4 regions of the Cytobacillus sp. FSL W7-1323 genome follow, and region 4 is predicted to be linked to each of the others. Evidence: predicted binding sites of a transcription regulator. Region 4 holds the regulator's gene; each other region holds the start of a gene.
The links. Region 4 encodes LexA, which represses DNA repair genes until DNA is damaged. Its sites were predicted from a motif close to CGAACATATGTTCG; they were not measured.
Positions count from the first base shown of each region.

Region 1: the regulator LexA is predicted to act here: its motif matches at 2,237-2,250, upstream of MKX67_RS15210 (UV damage repair protein UvrX).
Region 2: the regulator LexA is predicted to act here: its motif matches at 3,372-3,385, upstream of uvrB (excinuclease ABC subunit UvrB).
Region 3: the regulator LexA is predicted to act here: its motif matches at 3,239-3,252, upstream of MKX67_RS06950 (DUF6434 domain-containing protein).

Region 1 is NZ_CP151998.1:3,007,174-3,012,699, forward strand. Features, by position in the region: gene MKX67_RS15200 (LysR family transcriptional regulator) at 1-540, shown strand, start outside; gene MKX67_RS15205 (YolD-like family protein) at 558-887, opposite strand; gene MKX67_RS15210 (UV damage repair protein UvrX) at 911-2,170, opposite strand; gene MKX67_RS15215 (NADH-dependent flavin oxidoreductase) at 2,639-3,754, opposite strand; gene MKX67_RS15220 (SDR family oxidoreductase) at 3,840-4,634, opposite strand; gene MKX67_RS15225 (MBL fold metallo-hydrolase) at 4,639-5,526, opposite strand, start outside.
Region 2 is NZ_CP151998.1:3,959,655-3,965,180, forward strand. Features, by position in the region: gene uvrA (excinuclease ABC subunit UvrA) at 1-1,273, opposite strand, end outside; gene uvrB (excinuclease ABC subunit UvrB) at 1,283-3,262, opposite strand; gene MKX67_RS20180 (hypothetical protein) at 3,530-3,934, shown strand; gene MKX67_RS20185 (AI-2E family transporter) at 4,230-5,354, opposite strand.
Region 3 is NZ_CP151998.1:1,339,059-1,344,584, forward strand. Features, by position in the region: gene MKX67_RS06935 (small-conductance mechanosensitive channel) at 1-576, shown strand, start outside; gene MKX67_RS06940 (amidohydrolase) at 597-1,562, shown strand; gene MKX67_RS06945 (IS1595 family transposase) at 1,627-2,634, shown strand; gene MKX67_RS06950 (DUF6434 domain-containing protein) at 2,635-3,204, opposite strand; gene MKX67_RS06955 (hypothetical protein) at 3,377-3,784, shown strand; gene shc (squalene--hopene cyclase) at 3,874-5,526, opposite strand, start outside.
Region 4 is NZ_CP151998.1:2,049,491-2,055,016, forward strand. Features, by position in the region: gene MKX67_RS10605 (hypothetical protein) at 1-126, shown strand, start outside; gene MKX67_RS10610 (hypothetical protein) at 566-751, shown strand; gene MKX67_RS10615 (DUF4257 domain-containing protein) at 1,476-1,760, opposite strand; gene lexA (transcriptional repressor LexA) at 1,957-2,577, opposite strand; gene MKX67_RS10625 (LysM peptidoglycan-binding domain-containing protein) at 2,736-3,068, shown strand; gene MKX67_RS10630 (recombinase family protein) at 3,083-3,748, shown strand; gene MKX67_RS10635 (DUF896 domain-containing protein) at 4,221-4,451, shown strand; gene tkt (transketolase) at 4,611-5,526, shown strand, end outside.

The DNA of each region.
Region 1 (5,526 bases), 960 kb from region 4:
GCAGCAGCGATGAAAAAGCAATTAGAGGATGGAGATATTGATTTTTGTATTTCTATGAGGCCTATCGAAGGGACAGAAATTGAGTGGATGACCCTCCTTGATGAGGAAATCTTTTTATCTGTTCCACCTGATCACCACCTTGCCCACCGATCTTCGGTTCATTTAAATGAAGTATGTAACGAGGTATTTATTAATCGTCCGATGGGCTATGATTTTAGAGATTTAACGGATCAGTTTTGCTCTGAAGCAGGCTTCACTCCCCATACTCCGCTTGAACTTGAAGAAGCAGGGGCTATTTTACGATTGATTGAGCTCGGTTTAGGGATTTCTTTTACACCACAGTTATCATTATTGCAAGAGAATTTACCGAAAACAGTGCAACTCCCGATCACTGCTCCTCGTTGTCGACGTAATATTGGACTCGCCTGGCATAAAGGACGTTATTTCTCTCAGGCTGCGACTGATCTCCATCAATTTACGGTGCGTTTTTTCAAACACATCGCTCTTACTTATTTTGACGATCAGAGTGTTGGCGATTGATACGGGGTATAGTTAACTTAACTTTCTTCTATATGAATGATTTCTGGTAGGAAAATGATATCAATACTGTCATCCTCCTTTACTACTCGAAGCGATTGTTTGAATGTATCTACATAATGAATGCGACCGGAAATAGTCACTTGTTCTCCTCGACGGAACAAGGTAAATGTTAACAAAGTATGAAACGCCATGGCCTCGCTAATCACCTCATCGAACTGTTCATATTGTTGTTCATCTAACTGAGGTTTAGTTTGTTTATGGTGACTTTCATCATACTCTCTTAAAAGCTTGACATGTTCCGGTAGCATCATTGAAACCCATTTCTTATTCCCACGATCACGAAGCATCACTTATTCCTTCTTTCTCATTACTATTTTTTATGGCCACCGACAAGTGTTGCTCTATGTCTCGCTGTACCTGCATCGGTATAAGAAACCGCTCGCAATAAGGAAGCAGATCCGAAGCGGGCACGAATGCGATCGACGGTATAGCCGAGCTTGCGCTTGTTAAAGCCGTTTTGATCAAATAAACTAAGCTGATACTCGTGATCATCGGTTATTTGTCCAAGAGAAATAGTAATCTTCCGAACCGTTTTGCCGTTATAATGTTCATCTAATAAAGCTAAACAAACATGATAAATGGTCATTGTTACATTTGTCGGCTCCTCCATTGTCCGAGAACGATAAAATCCACCACCAAACTCATCCTTGCTATATCCAAGCCCAAAATGAACGGTTCTTCCAGCCTTACGATGTGTGCGCGCCCTTCTTGCAACCTCCTCACACATCTCTAAAACAACATGCTTGATTTCTTCTCTATCAGTATAATCTCGAAGCAAGATTTGACTTTTCCCAAAGCTAATTTGACCTTGTAAAATCGGAGCACCGATTTCTGACAAATCTATTCCCCATGCGTGATAATATAGCTGATTGCCCATAATACCAAACTTTTTTTCTAGTGTAGTTAGATTAAAATGGGCAAGCTGACCAACCGTGAAAATGCCCATACTGTTCAAATTTTTCTCCATTCTACTGCCTATACCCCACATTTGACTTAATGGAGAAATCGGCCAAAGCTTTTCTTCTATCTGCTCATAAGTCCACTCAGCAATACCAGCCTTCTTTGCTTCTAAATCAAGACAAAGCTTTGCCATTAACATATTAGGACCAATTCCAACAGATGAAGGTAGTTGAAATTCCCTTTCGATATCATCTTTTATCTTTTGGGCAATCGTATAGGCGTCACCCCATATATGTTCTGTTCCGTCAATACGAATAAAACTTTCATCGACACTATAAGTGTGCACAGCCTCTTTTGGTACATAGCGATGAAATACACGTGTAATTTCCATAGAGACACGTAAATACGTAGCCATCTTTGGCTCTTCAATAATAATGCGCGGGTCATTGGGTACTTCAAATAGCCGCGACCCTGTTTTTATGCCAAATTCTTTCTTCATTCTCGGTGAAGCAGCAAGAATGACACTACCTTTACGATCATGATTTCCCGCCACTACAAGATAGCATTCCATTGGATCTAATCCCCGTATAACAGCTGAACAACTGGCATAGAAGCTCTTCATATCTATACATAAAATTTGTTGTTTTGGCATTACACTATAATCAACCATTAGATTGCCTCTTCTCACTATAAAATAAGAACTTATGTTCCGTTTATTTATACCCATAATATTAACCGAATATACGTTCTCTTTCAATGGAAATTTTACGACGAATTTCTTATATTCGACTGCCTAGACAAAAGCTGGGATTAAATAAGAATAGCTCTATCATTAGATGAGATGGACTATGGGTAAAACAAACTCTTGTACAGCAGAAGGCTGCTCCTTCCATTATTCTATGTATAAATATTCGACATATTATGATATTTTACCTAAATCTATAATCAAAAAAAGTCCCAGCTTTTCCTCCTTTATTTGACATGCCTGTTATTTAACGGGAATGTTTAATGGATAGTCGAAAAAATCAGTGTTGCTCCGCTTCTTTGGCGGTTTGTACGAGCAAATCTCTTTTGTAACCAAAATAAGACACAAAAAAAACATGAACAAATTGTTCATGTTCCTGTTTTCTAAAGATTCCTAGCGAGTAAATGGGACCCAACCTTCTGCAGCTAGGATCACTTCCCATAATCCGTTCGGAATGTCATATTTATCTCTTTCTTTTAAATTCAGGGCATATTCTATTTTCTCAAGACGATCTTCCTGAATATATGCAGCCCATCTTGGTGAAATGAGCAATTCTCTACCTATAGCAATAAGCGGGATATTTCGTTCTCTAACAGCTAATGCATCATCAGGTGAATTCACTTTTCCAACGGCCATCAACGGAACGCGTCCGTTAATTACTTCATTCACCAGCTCAATTCTTGTGCGCTCTGTATCCGCCCCGCGGTGAGGAGTAGATAGTGCATGCATAAGGGAAATGTGCAAATAATCGAATGGAAGATTTGATAAGGCATCCACTAGTTGAAAGGTTTCAGTCATTGTTAAACCAGGTGTCGACGGCTCTTCAGGTGAGAAGCGATAACCGAAAATAAATGGTCTCTTTGCATGCTTATCAATCGCTTTTTGGCAAGCTTCCGCAACAGCCAATGGAAACTTCATCCGATTTTCTACGGATCCACCCCATTCATCCGTACGGTTATTCGTATAAGGGGAATAAAACTGCTGTACTAAATACCCGTTTGCACCATGAATTTCTACTCCATCAAAACCTGCTTCAATTGCTCTTCTCGTTGCTTCTCCAAAAGCTTCGATGATTTCTTCAATTTCCCCTGTCGATAGGGCACGAGCCTTTTGGTTATCACGATCGATATTTGATGCAGATACAACATCACCATCGGGAACAAGTTCAGAGGGACATGAAATGCCGCCGTGATGAATTTGTATCACCGCTTTTGCCCCTTCTTGTTGAACCGTCTCGGCTAGTTTTTTTAAACCAGGAATAAATTGGTCATCGTAAATAGCCGGTTGACCAGGAAAAGCTTTACCATTTGGTGTTACATTGGCGCAAGCAGTAATAACTGTACCTAAATCCTTTGCACGGGCCTTAATAAAGACTAATTCTTCTTCCGAAATAGAGCCATCTTCATTAGAAGAATAATGTGTCATCGGTGCGAGTGCAAGTCGATTTTTAACTGTCACACCGTTAGGAAATGTATAGGATTCAAATAATGGTTCAAATTTTGCTTTCATATCTATCACCTTTTCTCTATAAATATCTTCACGATTTCACCATATAGATAAAAACAGCCCGATGCAAACCATTCAACTTGAAACATTATTTTTTATTAAACACACCGCGTCCAGCCCATTCAAATAATCTGGGAGCAATGGCAAATACTTTACTTCCTAAATTCATCCACCTTGGGAGATTGACCTCTCTTGTTGGCGTCAACATCACATCAACAACTTTTCGCGCAACATACTCCGGCTTTAACATATATCGCTGAACATTTTTCACATATGTGCCTTCTTTATCGGCAATATCAAAAAAATTCGTCTCAATTGGGCCTGGGTTCACTGTTGTAATATACACACCTTGAGAAGCAACTTCCATCCTTAGGCTATTAGAATAACCTAATACTGCATGTTTGGTTGCAGAATAGGTACTTGATTTCGGCGTGGCAATTTTTCCAGCTTGTGAAGCGATATTGATAATATGCCCGCTTTTGGTCGCTAACATTTTTGGCAATACTTGCTGAGTGCAAGCAATTAAACCCAGTACATTCACATCGAACATGCTTTTTACTTCTTTCATATCTGCATCATGAGCATAAGTGAAAATGCCGTATCCCGCATTATTCACAAGGACGTCGATTACCTTAAACCGTTCGAGAATCAATGGGAAAACTTCCTCTACCTTTTCCATATTAGAGACATCTAAAGAAAATGTATAAATATCAATAGAATAGCGTTGCTCAAGCTCTTCTTTCATTGCAGCTAACTTATCTGTCCTTCTAGCCACTAAAGCAAGATTGGCTCCTCTTTCCGCACAAAGCCTTGCCATCTTTTCACCTATCCCACCTGATGCACCTGTAATAATAATGTTCTTTCCATGTAAATCTTTTACCATTTTATCACCTCATTTGGCTACTATAGAAAGACACACCGTCCTTCTTATACTCATTTACTTCCCCCATCGCAAGCAAATAGTCGAGCTGACCGATTGTTTCAGATACCGTAAGAGGTAATTGCATTTTGTAAGCTTTCGGAAAAAGGCGTTTACATATATCAAAGACCGTCATTGATTCTTCCATGAGCCATTTCTTGACCTTCATCGCACGTTCATGCTGTGCTTTTTTTCGTTGAGGAATGATTTCATTTACATTTGTGAAGACTTCCCCATGACCTGGCAATACAAGTGCAAGCGGATAACGGCTTAATTTATCAAGTGATTCGTTATATTGCAATAATGATTTAGGACGCTCAGATTGCCCCGGTAAAGGTGGCTCCATTAACGGATTCGGAGAAATATGAGCCAGCAGATGGTCACCACCAATATAAATTCCGTCACTTTCTCGCAATAAACCAATATGACTTTGCGCATGACCCGGCGTTTCAATAACACGCCATCCCTTTAACCCTGGAGGTTCGTCTCCCTCACAAATCTCTTGAGCTAATGAGCGATCACAGAAGTAGGCAAGCTCACTATGTAGTCTTGTCATTACTTTATCGTAATACTGAATCAAGCCAAACTCAGTGAGAACATGCTGATAAAAATCATTATTTTGCTGTAGGAAATCCTCTGTCCGATTGAGCCATCGCTCATTTAAGGGATGACCAATAATTTGCATATCAGCCGGAAAATAATCAAGCAGACCAACGTGATCTGGATGATGATGAGTAAGAATCACTTGCTCAATATCTGACAGTGTTAAGCCTAATTCATTTAGTTCTGACTGCAACGCTACCCAAGCTTCCTCTGTTTTAGGTCCAGCATCTATAAGGGTTAGCTTCTCTCCTTT
Region 2 (5,526 bases), 1.9 Mb from region 4:
CATCAATCAAGACTGCTAAGCTTTCTTTCTTAAGACGGTAGCCTTTACACGTAGGACATTTATGTTCCCCCATGTACTTCTCCATCTGTTCACGAATATAATCAGAGCTTGTCTCCTTATATCTTCTCTTGATATTATTCATCACACCTTCAAAGACAATATGTGATTCACGCACTTGGCCATAATCATTTTCATATTTAAAATATATTTTTTCCTTACCAGAACCATAAAGGATTTTATCTATTTGTTCATCTGGAATAGCTGATACGGGGATATCCATATCAATGCCATAGTGCGTACATACTGCTTCCAAAAGCTGCGGGTAGTATTGTGAGCTATTCGGTTCCCAAGGTGCAATCGCATGCTGCTTCAATGTGAGATCTTTATTAGGGATGACTAAATCCGGATCTACTTCTAACTTTACACCTAAGCCATCACAATCGGGACAGGCACCGAAAGGACTATTAAAAGAGAACATTCTTGGTTCAAGTTCTCCAATTGAAAAACCACAAATAGGACATGCATGATTTTCACTGAATAATAATTCCTCTTCTCCAATCACATCAACTATGACTTTTCCTTCTCCCATTTTCAGTGCTGTTTCGAGCGAGTCAGCTAATCTGGCCTCCACGCCTTCCTTCACAACAATTCTGTCAATAACCACTTCAATAGAATGTTTTTTATTTTTCTCAAGCTCGATTTCTTCTCCTAAATCGAGCATATCACCATCAACCCGAACACGAACAAACCCTTGTTTCTTTACCTCTTCTAATACCTTTACATGTGTTCCTTTTCTACCAGAAACAACAGGTCCCAGTACTTGCAATCTTGTTCTTTCCGGATATTCCATAATACGATCTACCATTTGTTCAACAGTTTGAGAAGAAATTTCTATATTATGATTAGGGCAGGTTGGGTGTCCTACTCTCGCAAATAATAGACGCAAATAATCATAGATTTCTGTTACAGTTCCTACCGTTGAACGAGGGTTTTTACTAGTTGTTTTCTGGTCTATAGAAATCGCAGGAGATAAACCTTCAATCGTATCCACATCCGGCTTATCCATTTGTCCTAAGAACTGTCTTGCATAGGCAGAGAGGGATTCAACATAACGGCGCTGTCCTTCTGCATAAATCGTATCAAACGCTAAGGACGATTTTCCCGATCCTGATAATCCCGTTAAGACAACAAGCTTATCCCTTGGGATTGTTACATCGACATTTTTTAAATTATGTGCCCTTGCACCTTTAACAATCAATTTCTCCATTGCCATTTCCGTTCATCATCCTTCCGCCTTCAGTTCAAGAATAAGATCACGAAGCTCTGCCGCTCGTTCGAAATTTAAATCCTTTGCTGCAGTCTTCATCTCTTTCTCCATATCTGCTATTAATTTTTGACGTTCTTTTTTATTTAATTGACTTAATTTATCAGCACTATTATACTCCTCTGGCGTTTCCGCTGCTTGTGTCGCTCTAATCACATCACGAATTTCTTTTTGTATCGTCTGTGGCGTGATACCGTGTTCTGTGTTGTAATCTTCTTGAATGCTACGGCGGCGTTTTGTTTCACTTATAGCTTTTGTCATGGAGTCTGTCATTCGGTCAGCATACATTATAACTTGACCATTTGCATTACGAGCAGCACGCCCAATCGTTTGGATAAGTGAACGTTCTGAACGTAAAAATCCTTCTTTGTCGGCATCAAGAATCGCTACGAGTGAAACTTCTGGAATATCAAGCCCTTCTCGCAACAAATTAATACCTATTAACACATCATAGGTACCCATACGAAGCTCCCTAATAATCTCGATTCTCTCAAGGGTTTTCACTTCGGAATGTAGGTATTGAACCTTCATACCAATTTCCTTTAAATAATCCGTTAAATCCTCAGACATTTTTTTCGTTAAAGTGGTAATGAGTACACGTTCATTTTTCTCAATTCTATCATTAATTTCACCAATTAAATCATCAATCTGTCCCTCTATCGGTCGGACATCAATAATAGGATCTAACAATCCAGTAGGTCTAATGATTTGTTCAATCATTTCAGGTGTTTGTTCTAATTCATACGGACCAGGAGTCGCAGAAACATAAACAATCTGGCTAATATGATCTTCAAACTCAGAAAAAGTAAGAGGACGGTTATCCATTGCAGAAGGAAGACGAAAACCATGTTCTACTAATACATTCTTACGGGCTTGGTCACCATTATACATCCCTCTTATTTGCGGCAATGTCACATGAGATTCATCAATAACAAGTAAGAAGTCCTTTGGGAAGTAATCAAGTAAAGTATAAGGAGTCGAACCAGCTGGACGAAGAGTTAAATGACGGGAGTAGTTTTCAATCCCTGAACAAAAACCCATCTCTCTCATCATTTCTAGATCATATCGCGTTCTTTGTTCTAGGCGTTGTGCCTGTAATAAATGGCCTTCTTCATGTAAGGTAGCCAGCCTTTCTTCTAATTCTTTTTCAATATTTTCGATGGCTACACGCATTTTCTCTTCTCTGGTAACGAAGTGAGATGCCGGGAAAATGGCTACATGATCACGATCACCTAAAATTTCACCGGTCAAAGCATCGACTTCACGAATCCGATCTATTTCATCTCCAAAAAACTCCACACGTAAACAATGCTCGTCTCTCGAAGCAGGGAATATCTCTACGACATCACCGCGTACACGAAATGTCCCACGTATAAAGTTCATATCATTGCGCTCATATTGTATGTCGACTAGCTTCCTTAATAATTGATTTCGCTCTATTTCCATTCCCGTCCTTAAACTTAAGACAAGCTCTCTATATTCCTCAGGAGATCCCAAACCATAGATGCAAGAAACACTGGCGATGATGATAACATCATTTCTTTCAAATAATGAGGAGGTAGCTGAATGGCGGAGCTTATCTATTTCATCATTAATACTCGCATCTTTCTCAATAAATGTGTCAGTGGATGGTACATATGCTTCTGGTTGATAGTAGTCATAGTAACTAACAAAATACTCTACCGCATTATTGGGAAAGAACTCTTTAAATTCACTATATAATTGACCTGCTAACGTCTTATTATGAGCAATTACTAACGTTGGTTTATTCACTTCTTTAATGACGTTAGAAACAGTGAACGTTTTCCCGGTTCCAGTTGCACCTAGTAATGTCTGATGCTTTTTCCCCTCTTGAATCCCATTTACAAGCTCTTTAATAGCTGCAGGTTGATCACCTTGTGGGGAATATTTTGAAACTAACTCAAATGTTTGATCCAAATCAGAAACCTCCTCTATGTAAAAAGTAAAGCGTGTCTAATCATTATTACATTCCGATTTTCTATATCCTCATTCTACCACAAATCCTCTTATCTAAACCACAAAAAAGCGAACAAATATTCGATATCCATTCGACAAAGAGATGAAAAGAAGGTTAGGATTAAAATAAACGGGTATGAAGGTACAAATTAACTTTTCATTTATTTTGAAACTTTATTCTATATAAAATCGTCTTTTGTTATATGGCGAAATAGACGAGGTGATTTTTTGTTTGGTTTTATTTTTGCATTTGCGTGGCTAGCCGTTTTTATTTATGCCCTAAAAACCATTAAAGATTATATAAACAGTAATGACGAGGAAAAAGCATATGAAAAAGACTTCGTCATTAAAATTGTTGGTGCTGTATGCCTTTCGGGGCTTTTTGTTATAGCAGAAATACTTCGTGTCACAAACTTGGGCTTCGTTGATATGAAATGGCTCTTTCTCATTACATTTCTACTGCTTTTCGTTGTCAGTTACGTCTTTTTCACCTACAGGATACTCTTCTCTAAAAACACCTTTGACCGTAAAAAAGGAGATTATACTTTTAGTTATAAATATCGAAAATGGCTTATCCCTGTCTTTCTTCTATTCCCAATAGGTGTATTTAGTATTTGGATTTGGGTTAGCTAAATGAAATTTCCTTCTACATAAATGAGTTATAGAATTAGTCCATAGTTGGGGGCATCTAGTAAATTTGAATAGATAAACAGGTTTAATTGAACACATACAATGATTGAATCAAGGAGTTATACAAGTCAATTACACCTACCCACTAAAACCCTTCTTATTAATCAACAACACGCACGTCAGCTCATATTTCTCATTCTAATTAGTTAACCTTTCTTTTTATTAAAAACTTTAAAAACTAAACGCTTTTCCCTAAGAAAAGTAGAACCCCATCTCACTTTGATGGGGTTCTACTCATTTATATATCTGCTGGATGCGGACCTTTTTCAGCTTCCATCTCTTTTGCCATTTTCCTTGCTTTTATAAATTGAACACCGCTTAATACAATGGTTTTCCCAACGGCGTATGTTGGTACAGCAAGTAACATGCCTAATATACCAGCTAAGTTTCCTGCTACCAATAAGATAATAATGATTGTTGCTGGATGGGTATTTAATGTTTTCCCTAAAATTAATGGTGAAATTAAATTACCTTCTAATTGTTGTGCGGCGACGATGACTATTATTGCTAAAATCGCCATCGTAGGTGATTCAAATAGCCCAACTATAACCGCCGGTGCACCACCAATAAATGGTCCAACATAAGGAATAATATTCGTTACTGAAATAATTAATGCCAAAACAATTGCGTATGGTAGGTCAATAATTAAGAAACCGATAAAAGACGCTGTCCCGACGAATAATGCGACCGTAATCTGACCTTGAATATAGGAAGAAAGAGTTTTACCTGTTTCTTTTAATGTATCAATTGCTTCAGCACGATAACTTTTGGGAACAAACTTCCCTAGTGCAGGTGGGAACTTCTCCCCGTCTTTTAACATAAAGAATAAAAGGAATGGTACAGTAATAATCGTAATGGCTATATTTGCAACTAATCCAACTAAATCGCTGAGACCATTCGTAATCCTTTGTGGAAGTTGATTAGCATAATCAACTAAATAACCCATTATTTCTTCTTGTGTTACATAATCTTGATTCATTAACCAGCGATAACCCTCAGATTGCGAGAAGTTGTTAAAGAACTGTTCTGTTTGTTTAACATAGGTAGGTAGTTCATTTAATAACCCTGCCAATTGGGCTGAAATTTTTGGTACAAAAATACTAACGACAAGCACCAGCAATCCAGCAACAATTGCAAATAGTAATATGATCGATAATATCTTAGGAATTTTTGCTTTTTCAATTAAATGCACAAATGGATTTAAAATGAAGAATAAGAACCCCGAGATAATAATAGGGAAGAACAACGTGGAAAAAAAGATTCCAATCGGTTCAAATAAAAAAGAAATTTTTGAAGCTACAAAAATGACGGATACAATAATTAGAATTTGAAGAGACCAGTACTGGAATTTCTTCTTGTTCACATTCTCACCTTTTCCCAAAAAATAAATTTTTCTCTATAGACTACATTTTCATTCGTAGTTCCCTTTTTCCAAAAAAGTAAAACCACTAGGATTTATTTGTATGTATTATTGTAATGCATTCCACCACAAAATGTCGCCTCATAAGGATATTTTCCGTGAATTTTTTTCGACA
Region 3 (5,526 bases), 710 kb from region 4:
ATTGTATTGACTATCTCACTTCCTCTATATCTATCCTTTGTATTAGGTATACATCCCGGTTGGCAACCAATTATTACTGGGTTGATAGCTTATGCTGCCGCCATCGGGTATGCCTGGTTTATGGAGCCAATATCATATTATCCAACTTTAGGGATATCTGGTACCTATCAAGCCTTTTTAACAGGAAATATTGCTAATATGTGCTTGCCTTCTGCTGCGGCAGCTCAAAATGCTGTTGGTGCTGAACCTGGAACGAAAAAAGGTGAAATTGTTGCGGCTCTTGCAATAGGAGCAACATCATTAATGAATATGGCCATATTAATTTTCATTATTGTTTCTGGATCTTATCTCGTATCAATTATTCCGGAATCGATTCAAGGAGCATTTATATATATTGTTCCTGCTATTTTTGGAGGTATATTTGCGCAGTTTGCCCTTAAGAAGCCGTTATACGGAGGTATTGCATTATCAGTAGGATTATTTGTAAATCTAATACCTATTCCCACTTTTTTTAAAGGAATTATCTGTATCATCTTAACTATCATCATTTGTATATCATTAGAGAAAAGAAAGTAATTATAAAGGAGGAATTTATAATGATCAAAGAAGAACTTATAGATTGGATAAAAAATAAAGAAGAATTTTTTTCAGATATGGCAAAAGATATATGGAATCATCCACAAGTTGCTTATGAGGAAGAATACGCATCGAATTTACAAAAACAAGTCTTACAAGAAGCAGGGTTTGACATTCAAGAAAACGTAGGAGGAGCACAAACAGCATTCGTTGCCGAATATGGAAGCGGGAAGCCTGTTATTGGAATATTAGGAGAATTTGATGCCTTACCAGGACTTTCACAAGCGGTATCTACAAACAGGGAAGAGATTATTAGTGGTGGACCTGGACATGGATGTGGACATAATTTGTTAGGAACCGCTGGTGTGGAAGCTGTTATCGCGATGAGCGAAGCAATGAAAACGAGTGAAATAAATGGAACGATTCGTTATTATGGATGTCCTGCAGAAGAAGTTCTTTCTGGGAAAACATTTATGGCAAGACAAGGAGTATTTAATGATTTAGACTGTGCATTAACTTGGCATCCAGGTGTAGCGAATTTTGTTGTCAATATGTCAATGCAAGCAATGGTTTCGGTAGAATATCAATTTAAGGGAATAACTGCTCATGCTGCTGGAGCTCCGCATGCAGGGAGAAGTGCATTAGATGCCGTGGAATTAATGAATGTTGGAGCAAATTATATGAGAGAGCATGTATTAGATGGCTCAAGGATACATTATGTCATTACTAATGGCGGCCTTGCACCTAATATCGTACCTGATCAAGCAAGTGTATGGTATTATTTGCGTGCAACTACGAAAGAACAAGTAGATAGTATGTTCAACCGATTAGAGAAAATTGCACAAGGTGCAGCACTAATGACTGAAACAAAAGTTGAGCATCAAGTGAAGGCATATGCGTACAATGTCTTGCCTAATGACACACTTAATAAGGTAATGTTAAAAAATATGGAAGGTGTGTCTTTTTCATTGGCTGTTTTCGTATAGATTGTTGCTTTCTTGACCATACTTATAAAGGGTTGATAAATGGGGTTTAAGGAGGCGTTCAAGTATGTGGAAAGATGTATATGAAGAGTTCAGCGAACTAACCAAATCAGAGCAAATGGCTTTATTTAATGCTATGAAACAGGATTTATTTCCAGACGAACCAGATAAGATTAATAAACTACTCAAAAGCATTCGTGAAGCCCGATTTGCTTCTGGTTTAGGGTGCGTTCATTGTGGAAGTACATCTGTAAAAAGAAACGGTAAATATCGTTCAAGACAACGCTATCTGTGTAATGATTGCGGAAAGTCCTTCAACGATATGACGAATACACCATTTTCAGGCTCTCGCTACCCTGAAAAGTGGATAAAATACATTGAACTAATGGTCGAAGGTTACACCCTACCGAAAATCGCTGAACGCTTAAAAATTCATATATCAACTGCATTCTATTGGAGACATAAAATCCTGAACGCATTAGGAAGTCTTGGTTTTAATCAACTGCAAGGTATCGTTGAAAGTGACGAGACCTTCTTTCGAGAGTCTATGAAGGGTCGTGAAATTACCCATAGAAAAGCCAAGAAACGTGGAGAAAAGGACAAGAAAAGAGGGATTTCTAATCTTAAAATAGCAGTTGTCGTGGCACAAGACCGAAATGGTAATATGATTGCTCGGAAAGCAGGAACAGGTCGTGTAAAGGCAGAAGAAATTGATACTGTGATAGGTGAGTATATTCACCCGTCTGCTTTGTTATGTACAGATACAGCAACTAACTACAAGAAATTCGCCAAACTAAAAGGATTACAACACGAAACAGTTAATGAAAGCCAAAAACAACGGGTGAAAAAAGGCATATACCATATTCAACACGTCAATAACTCTCATAATCGTTTGAAAGGTTGGATGGAACGTTTTCAAGGGGTGGCAACCAAATACTTAGATAATTACCTCAACTGGTTTCGTTGGCTTGAAATAGGCAAACAAATAGCATTTGATGAACGAGTCAAACAAATGCTTGTTTCTGCCTGTCGAAAATCAAGTCACACCACAATAGAAATGTTGAGATGTGCTTAACTAATTATTAGACGTATATTTATTGCTTCCAGGGAGTTTTTTGATGTTGTTCCACGCTTCAATCGCTTCCTCACGACTTTTTCCTTGATTATTAGAGTCGGCAAAAAAATCACGAATAAATTGATTGTATTCAAATTGAGGAGCGATTTTTTTCTTGTACAATGGGTTTTTCTTTCGTTCTTCTTCTTTATACCAAGCATCTACAACATCTCGATACGTTTTTCCAATGTTAGTTTTAAAATAGTTTTGGATATAGGTAGAAAAATGAAAATTAGGGATAACTGTCTTGAAAAAGGCTCTTACATTTTGACTACAACGATGGTTTTTCGAAATGACTGTATCAAGACTTAAATCGACCTGTGGTTCTGACTTACTATTCACCTTTGATTTTCTAATTGGCTTTTTTATCTCTCCTGTTCGAAGAAATGTTTCAATTCTATCGGAAATCTCTATTTTTGAACCAGAAGCACTTATTCCATTTTCTCTGCAAAAAGATTGTAATTCTTCCTTTAACCAATAGAAATCTTTAAAACTATCTACACTAATATCTTTTGTTAGATTTGGTCTCATATTCTACACCTCAATATTCACTTATTTCTATTATAGAACAATTGTTCCTGTTAATCAAAAATAATCATAAGCAAAAACAACAAAGTTTACGAAAACAGCCTTTTCATTTAATCAAGATGAATTAAATTTTGCAGAAAAGTTGGTAGCAACAGTCGATAACGAAGTTGTTGAAATGTCCAAGAAGCAGTTCGGTATTGAACTAGAAGATCTATTACCAACGGATAAAAATCATTTCAAACATTTGAAAGGGCAATGTATAGGGGGATCAACAGATGTTGGTGATGTAAGTTGGATTACACCTGTAGGTCAAATCATGACAACTTGTGCACCAGTTGGTGTTCAACCCCATTCTTGGCAAGCTACAGCTTCTTATGGGTCCTCCATTGGACTGAAGGGGATGCATTTAGCAGCAAAATCAATGGCATTAACTTTATTTGATTTATTGACGGATACAAATTTAATCGATGTGGCAAGAGAAGAGTTTGTTAAAGAGACTGCTGGAAAGAAATATGAAGCAGCAATTCCTGATGATTTACGACCACCATCGTTAAAAAGTATGAAAGAATTAGTTCGTATGTAGCAGGGAAGTTGATTGGATAGGAATTATTGTGTAGATAAGCCTTAACAATATTCATTAGAATTGCTAAGGCTTTTTTTGTTTTGATTTCCTCATTCCTCTCCATATTTCTCACGATAATGTGATAAGGCTAAAAGAGGGAAAATGTAACGGTAACTGTGATAATGAAAATAAATCGCACCAGCGAGGCCTTGCCCTGCTGGGTAGTCTTCGCTCCAATCGTCATTGTCCAAAGATGTGAGGAGGTATTTTATGCCTCTTTTAATTGTCTCATCTGGCTTCTGACTTACCGAAATTAATGCATCTATGGCCCATGCAGTATGTGTGAGCGTACTATCACCTAATGGAATATATTTTTTTTGTTTATCACTTAAAGCGGATTCCCCATAACCTCCATCAGCATTTTGAATGGATCGTAGCCAGCTTGTAGCCTTCTTGATCATTTGACTTTTATTATCATATGCAATTGCTGATAATCCCGTAAGAGCTGCCCAAGTCCCGTATATATAGCAAATGCCCCATCTGCCATACCATGAACCGTTCTTTTCTTGGTGTGTTTTAAGCCATTCAATACTTTTGTCGAAATGAGAATGTTGGTGTGGCATTTGTGTGTAATTGCCTAAAAACTCCATGGCTCTTCCTGTTAAATCGGCACTGCTTGGATCGGTGAGAATAAATTCACTATCTTGGATTGGTACTAAAGCTAGTAACTTATTATTGGTATTCTTTTCAAAAGCTGGCCAACCGCCATCATCATTTTGCATGGAAACGAGCCAATTCACGCCTAAATTCCAAGCCTCTTTTATGTTATCATCGATTTTTGCAGAGTTTGTAATTGCACGAAGAGTGGCTGAGGTATCATCAGTATCTGGCTGAAAAGTGTTAATGTTAGAAAATCCCCAAGCTCCTGGTTTTGTCTTGGGATTATGAATGATCCAATCTCCAAATTTATATTGTTGTCTACTAAGTAAATAATTAGTTGCTTTCTTTATCATTGGATCATTTGGTGTTAATCCAGCTTTTTGTAAAGAATAACTGAGCAAGCTTGTATTCCAAACAGAAGCAGTAGTGAATTGGATATGTGTATGACCCTTTACTTTTGTCTTGAATCCGTATAATCCTTTTACCGCATTCTCAATTAACGGATCATCTTTTTTATGTCCTAATGAAAGTAATGCAAACACCATTAAAAATGTCGAGCTAATATAGCCAAATAAGGTCCCGTCAGGTTCTAGGTGATTCATCATATATTGTTTTGCACGGCTCATACTCAGTTGGTGTAACTCTTGTGGTAGGCCTATAATTTTCTTAATACTTGATTTGATTGTTTTGTGTATGGTTCGCCATTCAGAGGAACGGGACCAACTAAAATTTGCTTCCTCTCTCGAAGTGAACAGATCTGATAAATCTGGACTGCTGGCTGTTCGAAAACGAAACCTCTTTTCTGCGATAATCATAATGGGAACTATATTTGCTCTGCCGTATACGGAGATGCTATAGAAATTAATTGGCATGATAGGTTGGATGAGCATTAGTTCAATTGGTAGGGGAAAGAACTTTGGCCATTCATACTGTCCTGTGATGGTAAGAATCAGCTTGGTTAGGAAATGGGTTTCCTCTATGCCCCCTTGTTGTAAAATGAATCGTTTTGCTTTTTTCATTCGATCATCTTTTTTATCGATATAACCAGAATACAACAATGCATGATATGCCTCGACAGTTAAGGAAAGACTGCCTCCTCTTTC
Region 4 (5,526 bases):
GTTTTCTTAGCAAAAGCTAACTGTGATCGTCACGATGATCGTCACGATGATTGTTGCGACAAGAAAAATCGTGTAAGAATCACTACGATCTGTTGCGATAATATCGTTGCAGTTGAAACACGATAGTTAGGAGTTTCTTTATTGTGTCTAAACAGATATGTATGCAAGGAGTATAACTGTTGAGTATTAACATTCAACTTGGTATCTCTTTATTAGATACTAAAAAGAGTCCAACCAAAGCAGCCATAACGGCTGCTTCTTTATTTTAGTTAGGATAGGATAGCAAATTAAAAGATAGAAACAAAGAGAAAATAAATGGTCTTTTAACAGGGGGATATAGCCCGTACACCTCCAATACCCTCGACATATAGTATTAACATAATGATAGAAAGGAGGAAGAGATATGGGATATAATAATTGTTTTTTTGGAAGAAGACCAAGATATTCAGACTCATATGGATATGACAACAACAATCACGGTTGTGGTAATTACAGCAAAGACGACAATAAGGATTGTGGCTGCGATGAGTTCTTTAAGAACGTTTCCCGTGGTGAGGATGTGAGAGTGTTTCTTAAAGGTGGCGGCCATGTGTTCGGGGAGTTTATCGATATTCGCGGTAATTTAGTCTTCCTAGCTAAAGCAGACTGTGATCGTCACGATGATCGTCACGATCATTGTTGTTGTGACAAGAAAGCTCGTGTAAGAATTACTACGATCTGTTGTGATGATATTGTTGCAGTTGAAGTATAAGGAACTTAGGAACCCCGTAAGTTGAGAGTGCTTTTACTGTGTTTTAATGGAAGCTTATATATGGGAAAATAACTATTGCTAAAACTAAAAGGCATCTTCAAATACCGTTTTAACGGCTGCTTCAGACTGTAGATAAACTCCTTAAATGAGTTTGTCTACAGATTTATTTATTAATAATAGGAAGAAAAATTATAAGTAATGATGCGGATAGTCGAAATCAATGAGAAATAGTTACTTTAAGCGATTTAGTACTTGTGGGTTATTGGGTATGTAAAATCAAGGGGGGCAATTGATTCATTTATGAACTGAATTTAAGGTGTATGTATGATGAAGTAGGTCGTTCAAGTTACCAATCAATTGAATAATTGGCATTTAATCATCCTAGCTATTTGTTTTCATGAAAAATGCTTTAATATTTATTTACCCATAAAACATCATGTCAAGTAGTAGGTATCAAATTTAAAAACATTAGCTCGTATTGAATGGATGAACAGTACTTCAGGAGAGTGGTTCTATGGGCTGTGTAAGACATACATATTACAATTTAAGAAGCAACACAAAACGTTAAACGAAAATGTGTTATGTCCCTTCCATAAAGGTGAAATAGAACTGTTTAAGCGGGTATTTCTAGCGCTAGAATAGTAGGTAAAAAGCGAAGTTGTCTAAATAAAATTTGTTCTTGTTATATACAACAAAAAACCGTTCATAAGAACGGAATAAAATTTTATTCTTGATCTTTTACTTTTAGGGTATCTAATAATTTTAAGATACCCTCACCTCCCATACCAGATACGAGAGAGATGATGAAAACAGCAGTGGGGGAATCCGGTGTTGTTGTCACAATGACAAATACGGCCGCCAGTCCTCCTAGTAAGATGTCTTCTAAGAACCCTAAATAAATGAATTTTTTCGTCATCCGTGGCTTGACTAGTTTGCCTAATCTCTGCAAATGTCCTGCAACACCGACAATTCCACCAATCAACGCAGCGAAGAGAATGTTCATTAACATTTTTCCTTCACACTCCTAAAGCCGAGATTTTTTTGCGACCTTAGGTTGATTCTTGGTGTAAATTTCATTATAATATATTTTTGTCTCGATGTAATGATTCTATTTTACTGAATTTTTCAAATTTTATAATTGTATGAGTAACATATAAAGATAATTGCAAACTATTAAAAAGGAGTGTCAATAATGACACTCTTTTTTAATGTATTTGACGATAAACACCAATAACTTTGCCTAAAATAGATACATTGTGCAAGATAATCGGCTCCATAGTAGGGTTTTCTGGTTGCAAGCGGATAAAGTTCTTCTCTTTAAAGAATCGCTTAACGGTGGCCTCATCATCTTCTGTCATAGCAACCACGATTTCTCCATTATTTGCTGTTTGTTGCTGCTTGACTATGACATAATCACCATCTAATATGCCAGCTTCAATCATACTTTCTCCCATAATTTCAAGCATGAAGATATTTTCATCACTCGGAGCCATTCTTTCAGGTAAAGGGAAATATTCCTCAACATTCTCAATCGCAGTAATGGGGTGACCAGCAGTAACCTTACCGATAATAGGTACGTTCACCGTTTGCACTTTAGGTATTGGGTTGCTCTCTTCTAGATTTAATACCTCAATGGCACGGGGTTTTGTCGGATCTCGACGAATAAGACCTTTACTCTCTAGTCTGGCTAGATGGCCATGTACGGTTGAACTTGAAGCAAGTCCAACAGCTTCACCTATTTCCCTAACGGAAGGTGGATAACCTTTTTGTTTTACTTCATCTTTTATAAAATTCAATATATCTTGCTGCCTCTTAGATAATTTCACGCTATCACGCACCTTCGTCAATTTCATTAAGATTATTATACCATCAGTAGTAAATAGATACAAACATAAGTTCGAATTTTCTTATTGACAGAAACAAATGTTCGCATTATACTAAAATTATTAAATCGAACATATATTCTATTCAGGGGTGGCAATTAATGATAAAACAATTGTGGAATTCTTATAGTTATGCTATTATTCTTATCGCTTTTAGTTTCGGTATGGTTTTCTTATTATTTTTGAACACTGGTAATGCAAATCAGGAGGAATATGTAAAAGTTGAAGTAAAACAAGGAGATTCTTTATGGAAAATAGCGGAGGAGTTTAAAGATGCCCATAATATGTCTTCTAAAGACTTTGTTGCTTGGGTAGAAGAATTTAATCATATACATTTAGGTAAAATACATCCTGGTGATACGGTATATCTTCCCATTACAAATGGTGAAATAATATCTGAAACAAATTTAGCTAGTGTGATATTAGAAGACTAAAGGAATGAAAGAGAATGAATGTAATTATATATTGCAGGGTGAGTACGACGAAGGATACCCAGGAAACGTCTCTTGCTAGACAAGAAGAAGAACTTTTACATTTAGCGAGAATGAAGGATATGAATGTAGTTGAAGTCATACGTGAGAAAGCAAGTGGCTATGATTTAGAAAGAATTGGTGTGTTGCAATTATTGGAGTTACTTAAACAAAATCAAGCAGAGGCTGTTCTTATTCAAGATGAAACCAGGATTGGAAGAGGAAATGCTAAAATTGCCATCTTACATTGTATACTTAAAGAAAATGGGAAGATTTATACAATTGCCCATAATGGAGAATTGCAACTTTCAGATTCTGATTCTATGGTATTACAAATTGTTAGCATGGTTGAAGAGTATCAAAGAAAACTACATAATGTAAAAATAAAAAGAGGGATGCAAAAAGCTGTTCAAAAAGGCTTTCGACCTGAAAAAAATTTAAAAAACCAAGGAAATATAAACGGAAGAGAACGAATAGAGGTACCAATAGAAGAAATAGTAAAATTGAGACAAAATAACCTTACTTTTGCAGAAATTGCTGCAACGTTAAGAGGCTTTGGTTATAAAATATCTAAAGCGACAGTAAACCGTAGGTATAATGAATATATAGATGATATAGAGCAGATGGATAATGAATCATCATGATATAGGCATAATATGTTAAGTCGATTGATTAGTTGTAATTTAACTTAAAAACTAAGAAATATTAGTACTGATACCAAGCAAGATAAAGGCATACTAAAAGATCCTACAATCGTTCGTGGGTTCAGACAAGTGAACTGTGAATGGTTATTTGTTTCCGAGGATTCATCCGTGTTTTTTCATTTAACGTTAGTTGTTAGTGAAAGTATTATTCCCTTATTCCCCTTATTTACATACATACATACATACGCTCCCTATATTAATAGTCTCACATTTTTAAGTTGAGAACACTGCTACATTGCCATACCTAATAATAAAGCAATACGATACCAACTTATTGGCGTCTGAAATGAAAATCAAAAGATGATTGTAAAACTGCTTTCTTGTAAAATGCAGTCATATTTAGTAATATGGCTATTAAGTATCTTCTCCATATGGAATGAAGAACTTTTTGGATGGGAAGGAGTGTAGCACAATGATTTCAAAAGAAAAATTAGCGAGAATTAATTCGCTTGCTAAGAAAGCGAAAACAGAAGGTTTATCAGAACCAGAAGCAAAGGAACAATCTAAATTAAGAAAAGAATATTTAGAGAAGTTTAGAGCTTCTATGTTAAATACATTAAAAGGTGTTACTGTTATTGACCCTGAAGGTAATGATGTTACACCAGAGAAGTTAAAACGTGAACAAAATAAACCACTTCACTAAGATTGTGTTTATAAATTTTTAAAAGGAAACTGTCACGAACAGTTTCCTTTGTTGTTGTTTTATATGACAATTATATAATTTTTTACCTTTCTGGTTGTAACTGAAGGTGAAAGTCTATTATATTTAATTTGTAGGATATATATTGAAAGGATGTCGTTCATGTTCAACAAAACAGATGCTTTATCAATTAGTGCCATAAGAACATTGTCTATCGATGCAGTCGAGAAGGCAAACTCTGGTCATCCAGGAATGCCAATGGGAGCTGCGCCAATGGCGTATACTTTATGGACAAAGTTTATGAATCATAATCCCAAAAATCCTGATTGGTTTAATCGTGATCGCTTTGTGTTATCTGCGGGTCATGGGTCTATGCTTTTGTATAGTCTCCTTCATTTATCGGGATATGGTCTTTCTTTAGATGATATTAAAGAATTTCGCCAGTGGGGTAGTAAAACACCAGGACATCCTGAATATGGCCATACACCAGGTGTAGATGCGACAACAGGTCCATTAGGACAAGGGATTGCCATGGCAGTAGGGATGGCAATGGCAGAAAGTCACTTATCAGCTGAATATAATAAAGATGGCTACAATGTAGTAGACCACTATACATATAGTATATGCGGAGATGGAGACTTAATGGAGGGAGTGTCTGCAGAAGCAGCTTCTCTTGCTGGTCACCTTCAATTAGGAAAGTTGATTGTAATGTATGATTCTAATGACATCTCATTAGACGGAGATTTAGATCAATCATTTTCTGAAAGTGTAGCCGATCGTTTTAAAAGTTATGGCTGGCATTATCTTCGAGTAGAAGATGGAAATAATCTCGATGAAATTGCCCAGGCAATTGACAGCGCTCGTCAAAATACTACACAACCGACGTTAATAGAAGTTAAAACAGTAATTGGTTATGGATCCCCGAATAAGGCAGGCTCATCTGCTTCTCATGGTTCACCACTAGGCTCATCTGAATTAAAATTAACAAAAGATGCTTATGAGTGGACATTTGAAGAAGATTTTCATGTTCCTGAAGAAGTATATGCACACTTCAAACAAAATGTAGCTATTAACGGTG